Regions from separate parts of the Stenotrophomonas sp. YJH_SMC_82 genome, predicted to be linked through region 1. Evidence: riboswitches for the same ligand, from Rfam matches in the RefSeq annotation. Region 1 holds a riboswitch; the other holds the start of a gene.
The links. A riboswitch is a leader RNA that binds a small molecule or an ion and turns the genes downstream of it on or off. The one in region 1 is predicted to bind glycine.

Region 1 (4,321 bases):
TGTTCCGGTGCCGAGCAGTTCGAGCGCGCGGCACGCGTGCTGGGTGAGGGCGGCCATTGGTTGATGCCGGTGGGCGACTATGACTTCAGCAATCGCTACGGCTGGGTGCAGGACCGCTTTGGCGTGTCGTGGCAGTTGAGCCTGGGGCAGATGCCGGACCCGTGATCGGATGCTTGTGGGTGTGGGCCTTGGTCCACACGCCGCATGAAAACGGCCCGCTTGCGCGGGCCATTTTCTTTACCGATGCAGTGAGGAATCACGCCTCGACTTCATCATCCTTGTAGGCATCGACCGGGATGCAGGCGCACATCACGTTCTTGTCGCCGTACACGTTGTCGACACGCGCCACCGGCGGCCAGTATTTGCTCTGCTTCAGGCTGGCCAGCGGGAAGGCGGCCAGTTCACGCGGGTAGGCGTGGGTCCACTCGCTGGCGGTCACTGCGGTGGCAGTGTGCGGCGCGTTCTTCAGCGGGTTGTCCTCGCGGTCCAGGCGGCCGTCTTCGATCGCGGTGATCTCCTCGCGGATCTGGATCATCGCGTTGATGAAGCGATCCAGTTCGTGCAGCGATTCGCTCTCGGTCGGCTCCACCATCAGCGTGCCGGCCACCGGGAAGCTCAGGGTCGGGGCATGGAAGCCGAAGTCGATCAGGCGCTTGGCCACGTCCTCGGCACCGATGCCGCTGGTCTTCTCCAGCGGGCGCACGTCCAGGATGCACTCGTGCGCCACCAGGCCGTTGCGGCCGGTGTACAGGGTCTTGAAGTGCGGGGCCAGGCGCTTGGCGATGTAGTTGGCGTTGAGCTGCGCGACCTGGGTGGCCTTGCGCAGGCCGTCGCGGCCCATCATCGCGATGTACATCCAGCTGATCGGCAGGATCGAGGCGCTGCCGAAGCTGGCCGCGCTGACCATGCCGACCGGGCCGTTGTCACCCAGCTTGCCCGGCAGGAACGGGGCCAGGTGCTCCTTGACCGCGCACGGGCCGACGCCCGGGCCGCCACCGCCGTGCGGGATGCAGAAGGTCTTGTGCAGATTCAGGTGCGAAACGTCCGACCCCCACTTGCCCGGCTTGGCCACGCCGACCAGGGCATTCATGTTGGCACCGTCGGTGTACACCTGGCCGCCGTGCTTGTGGATGATCTCGCAGATCTCCACCACCTCTTCCTCGAACACGCCGTGCGTGGACGGGTAGGTCATCATGATCGCGGCCAGGCGGTCGCTGTACTTCTCGGCGTTGAGGCGGATGTCCTCGACGTCGACGTTGCCGTTGGCATCGGTCTTGGTCACCACCACCTTCATGCCGCACATCTGCGCCGAGGCCGGGTTGGTGCCGTGCGCCGAATCCGGGATCAGGCAGATGTCGCGGTGGCCTTCGCCGCGCGAGCGGTGGTAGGCGCGGATCGCCAGCAGGCCGGCGTACTCGCCCTGCGCGCCGGAGTTCGGCTGCAGGCTGACCGCGTCATAGCCGGTGCATTCGACCAGCATCGCTTCCAGCGTGTCGATGAGTTCCTTGTAGCCCAGCGCCTGGTCGGCCGGCACCAGCGGGTGGATCTGCGAGAACTCCGGCCAGGTCACCGGGATCATCTCGGCGGTGGCGTTGAGCTTCATGGTGCACGAGCCCAGCGGGATCATCGTGCGGTCCATCGCCAGGTCCTTGTCGGCCAGCGAGCGCAGGTAGCGCAGCAGTTCGTGCTCGCTGTGGTGGGTGTTGAACACCGGATGGGTCAGGAACGCGGACTGGCGCAGCAGGCCGGCCGGCAGTGCGTCGGCGGTGCTGGCATCCAGCGCATCGATGTCGGCCTGCGCGCCGAACACGGCGGCCAGCGCGACCACGTCGCCGCGGGTGGCGGTCTCGTCCAGGCTGATGCCGACCGAGTCGCTGTCGATCGCGCGCAGGTTGTAACCGGCGGCGCGTGCCTTGGCGTGGATCTCATCGGCATGCACGCCGGTGATGTGCAGCGTATCGAAGAAGTCGCCACCGACCTGCACGCCGGCCTCGCGCAGCGCGGCGGCCAGGATCGAGGCCAGGCGGTGGGTACGCCGGGCGATGCGGGTCAGGCCTTCCGGGCCGTGGTACACGGCATACATCGAGGCCATCACCGCCAGCAGCACCTGTGCGGTACAGATGTTGGAGGTGGCCTTCTCGCGGCGGATGTGCTGCTCGCGGGTCTGCAGGGTCAGGCGGTAGGCCGGGTTGGCCTGGGCATCGACCGAGACGCCGATCAGGCGGCCCGGCATCGAGCGCTTGTAGGCGTCGCGGCAGGCCATGAATGCGGCGTGCGGGCCGCCGAAGCCGAACGGTACGCCGAAACGCTGGCTGTTGCCGACCACGATGTCCGCACCCCATTCGCCCGGGGCGGCCAGCAGGGTCAGCGCCAGCAGGTCGGTGGCCACGGCCACCAGGCCGCCGCGCGCGTGCACGGCCTCGACCAGCGCCTTGTAGTCGCCGATCTGGCCGAAGGTGTCCGGGTACTGCAGCAGCAGGCCGAAGGCTTCTGCTTCCAGTGCCTCGGCCGGGGTGCCGACGCGCAGCACGATGCCCATGGGCTCGGCGCGGGTACGCAGCAGTTCCAGGGTCTGCGGGTGCACGGCGTCGTGCACGAAGAAGGTGTCCGACTTCGACTTGGCCGAACGCTTGGCCAGGGTCATCGCTTCAGCTGCGGCGGTGGCTTCGTCCAGCAGCGAGGCGTTGGCGATTTCCATGCCGGTGAGGTCGGCGCACAGGGTCTGGAAGTTGATCAGCGCTTCCATGCGGCCCTGCGAGATCTCGGCCTGGTACGGGGTGTAGGCGGTGTACCAGGCCGGGTTTTCCAGGATGTTGCGCAGGATCACGTTCGGCGTGTGGGTACCGTAGTAGCCCTGGCCGATGAAGCTGCGCAGCACGGTGTTCTTGTCGGCGATCGCACGGATCTTCGCCAGTGCCTGCACTTCGGTCATCGATTCCGGCAGTGCCAGCGGCGCCGGCGACTTGATCTTGGCCGGTACGATGGCATCGGTCATCGCATCCAGCGACGCGTGGCCGACGACGTCGAGCATCTGCGCGATCTCGGCATCGTTGGGGCCGATGTGGCGCTCGACGAACGCATTGTGGTGCTCGAGCTCACGCAGGGAAGGGGTGTTCTGGGACATGGCGAAGGATCCGTCAGGAAAGGGCACACGCACGGGCACAAGCCGCCGGTCGGCGGTCTGCGGGGCGCCCCTCTGTCCTTTTGCCTGAGAGTTTGGAAGCGCGGAAAACCGCGGCTTCGTGCCCCTTCGGCGCCGGATCGAACCGGTCTCTCCAGAGTTGTGTTACGGGTGGTATCGGGCCTGAGCGATTACGGGCGTTGCGCCTTCGGCAGCGGTGTTCCGCTTCTCCCACCGTGTTGCCCGCCGATTATAGCCCGTTGCGGGCGCGCCAGCCGCCTGCGGGCCCGGCCGCGGCGCCTGAATGGCCGATGGCCCGCCCGTGCGTTTTGTGCACTGCTGCATGGCATCAGGCGCAATCCCCACCTATGATGGGCGGATACCCGAATTCATCTGGCGCCGTCCCTGCTGCAGGGGACTGGCGCCCGCCGTGCGTGCCGCGCATGGCCCTGCCGGACGCCTTCTCCATGACCGCCGCTGTTGCTCCTTCCACCCGCCGCATGGCCCTGCTGCTCGCCGGCCTGGCCATGTTCGGTCCGTTCTCGATCGACACCATCTTCCCCGCGTTCCCGCAGCTGGCCCAGCGCCTGGCGGTGGACGAGGTGGCGGTGCAGCAGACCATCAGCGTGTACCTGCTGTTCTACGGCCTGATGAGCCTGGCACACGGCCCGCTGTCCGATGCCTGGGGCCGCAAGCGGGTGATCCTCGGCGGCCTGGTGGTGTTCGTGGGCGCCTCGGTCGGCTGTGCGCTGTCCACCGATCTGACCACGCTGCTGGGGTTCCGCGCCCTGCAGGGCCTGTCCGCAGGCGTCGGCATGATCGTCGGCCGCGCGGTGATCCGCGACCTGTACCACGGTCACGACGCGCAGCGGCTGATGAGCCAGGTGTCGATGCTGTTCGGCATCGCCCCGGCGATCGCGCCGATCATCGGTGGCTGGATCCTGCTCAGCGGTGCTGGCTGGCCGCTGATCTTCTGGTTCCTGGTGGTGTTCGCACTGGTTCTGCTGGCGGCCACCGCCCGCTACCTGCCGGAGACCCATCCGCTCGAAGCGCGCGTTCCGTTGTCGCCGCGGGTGCTGATGCGTGATTACGTGCGCATCGGTTTCAATCCGCGCTTCCTGCGCCTGGCGCTGGCCGGCAGCATCGGTTTCGGTGGCATCTTCCTGTACATCTCCTCGGCACCGGTGTTCGTGATGCAGC
Region 2 (4,321 bases), 710 kb from region 1:
CGACCTGCGCATCCGCACCATCGAACCGCTGACACCGCCTGCCCAGCTGCTGGCGATGCTGCCCTGTGACGATGAAGCCTCCGACACCGTCAGCGCCTCGCGCGCGGCCCTGCACCAGATCCTGCACGGCCGTGACGACCGCCTGGCAGTGGTGGTGGGCCCGTGCTCGATCCACGACCCGAAGGCCGCCATCGAATACGCCCAGCGCCTGAAGCCGCTGCGCGACGCGCTGGCCGGCGAACTGGAAATCGTCATGCGTGTGTACTTCGAGAAGCCGCGCACCACGGTGGGCTGGAAGGGCCTGATCAACGACCCGGACCTGGACGGCAGCTTCAGGATCGACAAGGGCCTGCGCATCGCACGCGGCCTGCTGCGCGACATCAACAAGCTCGGCCTGCCGGCCGGTGTCGAATTCCTCGATGTGATCTCGCCGCAGTACATCGCCGACCTGGTGGCGTGGGGCGCGATCGGCGCGCGTACCACCGAAAGCCAGGTGCATCGTGAGCTGGCCTCGGGGCTGTCGTGCCCGGTCGGCTTCAAGAACGGCACCGATGGCAACGTCAAGATCGCCGCTGACGCGGTGGGTGCGGCGTCCAACCCGCATCACTTCCTGTCGGTCACCAAGCAGGGCGGCACCGCCATCGTGTCGACCACCGGCAATCCGGATTGCCATGTGATCCTGCGTGGCGGCAAGCAGCCGAACTACGACGCCGGCAGCGTCGCCGACGCCTGCCAGGTGCTGGCCAAGGCCAAGCTGCCGACGCGCCTGATGATCGACGCCAGCCACGCCAACAGCCTGAAAAACCCCGAGAACCAGCCGAAGGTGATCGAAGACATTGTTGTTCAGCTGGAAGACGGCGAACAGCGCATCGTTGGCGTGATGATCGAGAGCCATCTGGTCGGTGGCCGCCAGGAACTGGTGGAAGGCCAGCCGCTGGTTTACGGGCAGAGCATCACCGATGGCTGCATCGACTGGGACACCACCGTGACGGTGCTGGAGCGTCTGGCTGCGGCCGTGCGCGCCCGTCGCGACGTGAAGGTGTCCGAAGCAGCCTGATCGAAGCCGCCTGAGTGCGGCACGTGTGTGGATGGCGGCCAGCGCCTGCGGGGGTGCGGCCGCGATCAGGGCCGGTCGGAGTTGGAGGCCGGCCCATCTGCACCGGCGATGCGCCTGGCGCTGCGCATGAGCGACAGCGCCAGGTACATCGCCGGGGTGGTGATACCGCTTCCTGTAGCGTCGAGCCATGCCCGACCTGCGCGCGAAGCGCGTTGGTTTCCTGCAAAGAGCAGTCGAGCATGGCTCGACTTTACGAAGAGGCTCAATGCACTTCGTCGTGGTACACGAACTTCGGCATTTCCCAGCGGTAGTGGATCGCCAGCAGGCGCAACGCGAAGCCGCCGCCGAGGCAGCACAGGATCGCGGTGGCATCGGCCACGCCCCAGTGCAGCAGCAACAGATAGGCCGCGCCGGTCAGCAGCGCGATGATCGCGTACAGCTCCTTCTGGAAGATGAGTGGCACCTCGTTGCAGAGGATGTCGCGCAGCACCCCGCCGAACGCGCCGGTCAGCATGCCGGCGATCAGCACGATCGGCATTGCATGGCCGGCTTCGCGCGCGATCGAGCAGCCGATCAGGGTGAAGGCGATCAGGCCCAGCCCGTCGAGCACCAGGAAGGTGCGGCGGAAGTGGTGCATCCAGCGCGCCACCCAGGTGGCGATCAGCGCCGCGCACACGGTGAAGCCCAGGTACTCGGGGTGCTTCACCCAGCCCAGCGGGTAGTGGCCGAGCAGGATGTCGCGCAGTGAACCACCCCCGAGGGCGGTGACGCAGGCGATCATGACCACGCCGAACAGGTCCATGCGGCGGCGGCCGGCGGACAGTGCGCCGGTCATGGCTTCGGCGGAAATGGCGATCAGGTAGATGATGGACAGCAGCATGGGACAGGCTCCGGGCGCGGTGGGGCCGGCCATGCGCGACCACCGCCACTGCCTGCGCAATGACGGGATGACGATGACCGGTGCCGCTCCCGCTGTCCTTTTGCCTGAGAGTTCAGCGGCATGGGCCGCGTGCCCCTTCGGCGGATCGCCCCGGGCATGCCCGGTGACCTCTCTCCAGCTCGGCGAGTCGAATGCATGGTTGGTGGGATTCCAGCCCACCGGCCTGAGCGATCATGGGAGCCTGCGCCTTCGGCGGGCGCCAGCGCGGCGCCTCTCTCCTGCATTCGGGTGCCAGTATATCCGCTGCAGTGCAGCACGGCATAATCCAGGCATGGCCTCGTCCGTCCGCCCGTGGTTCCTGTACCTGCTCGAATGCCGCGATGGCAGCTATTACGCCGGCATCAGCACCGATGTGGAGGCGCGTTTCGCCGCCCACCAGGCCGGCAAGGGCGCGCGCTACACCCGGGCCCGGCCGCCGCTGCGCGTGCTGGCCGTGCGCGAATACCCGGACCGGGCCGCCGCCTCGCGGGCCGAGTGGCAACTCAAGCAGCAGCCCCGCGAACGCAAGCTGGCCTGGCTGCAGGCAACGGATCCTGCGCTTCTGTAGAGCCGAGCCCACGCTCGGCTGTTGTTCCGTCTGCCCGATGCGGGAGCCGAGCACGGGCTCGGCTCTACAGTAGATCCACGCCCTGCGTGGATGGGCTACCCGGTCCATGCGATGATCGCCCCGCGCCCAGAGCTGGAGACCCGGATGTCCACGATCGCCCTGCTATTCGCTCTCTCCGCAGCAACGAGCCCTGCCGCCGACCCCGCCACGATCGCGGCCATCGAAGCCACCTGCCACGACCACGTCGATGGCCAGCTGGAGGCCGATCCGCAGCGCGTCGCCCGTTCGCTGCACCCGGACCTGGCCAAGCGCGCGGTCCTCGGCGATACACCCGACGAGCGCCTGGGCCTGCGCCGGATGTCGAAGGAAGAGCTGGTCTCGTTGACGAAACAGGGCGCGCTGAAGACCCCGAAGGATCAATGGGATCGCCGCTGCACGGTGCTGGACGTGACCGGCAACGCGGCCTCGGTGCGGCTGGAAACCCCGTGGTTCGTCGACTACTTCCACATGGGGCGTTTCGACCAGCGCTGGGTCATCGTCAACGCACTGTGGTACCCGAAACCGAAGGCGCACTGAGCGATGCGTGCCGCCGGCAACGCATGGATCTCCGTCGTCGTGCTGGTCGCCGGCATCGCGCTGCTGCCTGGCCTGCTGTATCTGCTCGGGCTGGCATTGGTGGACGGTCGGCCGAAGCCGGCCGACCGCGCGCCCAGTGGTGTGGCTGCGTGCAGCGGTGAGCCACGGGCGGGATACCAGCCGATGAACCCCTGGCGCTTCACCGCCCAGTTCTTCGACAAGGACGGGATGAAGAACAAGGTGCCTGAAGTGGAGCGGGAGGCCTTCTGGATTGCCCGGCGCCACCTGTGGCGGCAACCTCGGCGCGGCATGCTGCGCTGGCATCTCAGCAGCACCGCGTTGGCGATCTGGATCACCCGGCATTGGAGTACCGCGCAGATTGCGGACACCGCGAGGAAGGAGGACTTCTGCCGGAAGTAGATCCACGCCATGCGTGGATGGCGCTCCATGTTTGTTGACGGGGTCAGAGCCCTTTCCCGCGGAAAGGGATCCGACCCCTGTTGCGTGCGGCCTTACCGCCTCGGCCGCCGGTCGTCCTGATCATCACCGAAGATGATGCGCGCGCTGCGTTGGTAGCTCCAGTACGCGACCGCCCAGTTCAGCAGCACCACGATGCGGTTGCGGAAGCCGATCAGGAAGAACACGTGCGCGGCCAGCCAGAACCACCAGGCCAGCACGCCGGAGAGCTGCAGCCGGCCCAGGTGCACGATCGCGGCCATGCGGCCAATGGTGGCGAGGTTGCCGTAGTCGGCGTACTTGAACGGCCCCGGTGCCGCCTTGCCATGCAGGCGCGCGCGGACCACCTCGGCCACGTACTTGCCCATCTGCTTGGCCGCGGGCGCCACGCCGGGAACCGGCTTGCCGTCGGCCTGGCTCAGTGCGGCCAGGTCGCCGGCCACGAACAGCTCCGGGTGATCGGGCAGGGTCAGGTCCGGCTGCACCTGCACGCGGCCGGCGCGGTCCAGCGGCACGTCCAGCGTGCGCGCCAGTGGTGAAGCGGCCACGCCGGCGGCCCAGACCACGGTGCGGGCCGGCACGAACTGCTCACCGAGCTTGAAGCCCTGGCTGTCGATGTCGCTCACCGGGGTACCGGTCAGCACTTCCACGCCCAGCTTTTCCAGCTGGCGGCGCGCCTTCAGCGAAAGCACTTCCGGGAACGAGGACAGCACGCGCGGCCCAGCCTCGACCAAGCGCACCTTGG

Region 2: it holds a riboswitch for glycine, as region 1 does, so the genes downstream of both, AC5P53_RS02010 (trimeric intracellular cation channel family protein) here and gcvP (aminomethyl-transferring glycine dehydrogenase) in region 1, are expected to answer to the same signal.

What each region holds. Positions count from the first base shown of each region.
Region 1 is NZ_JCAFSE010000001.1:1,145,373-1,149,693, forward strand. It holds gene AC5P53_RS05075 (VOC family protein) at 1-165, shown strand, start outside; gene gcvP (aminomethyl-transferring glycine dehydrogenase) at 257-3,124, opposite strand; glycine riboswitch at 3,187-3,289, opposite strand; gene AC5P53_RS05085 (multidrug effflux MFS transporter) at 3,589-4,321, shown strand, end outside.
Region 2 is NZ_JCAFSE010000001.1:438,247-442,567, forward strand. It holds gene AC5P53_RS02005 (3-deoxy-7-phosphoheptulonate synthase) at 1-1,057, shown strand, start outside; gene AC5P53_RS02010 (trimeric intracellular cation channel family protein) at 1,320-1,937, opposite strand; glycine riboswitch at 2,020-2,125, opposite strand; glycine riboswitch at 2,139-2,228, opposite strand; gene AC5P53_RS02015 (GIY-YIG nuclease family protein) at 2,269-2,544, shown strand; gene AC5P53_RS02020 (nuclear transport factor 2 family protein) at 2,689-3,120, shown strand; gene AC5P53_RS02025 (hypothetical protein) at 3,124-3,540, shown strand; gene AC5P53_RS02030 (NAD(P)/FAD-dependent oxidoreductase) at 3,633-4,321, opposite strand, start outside.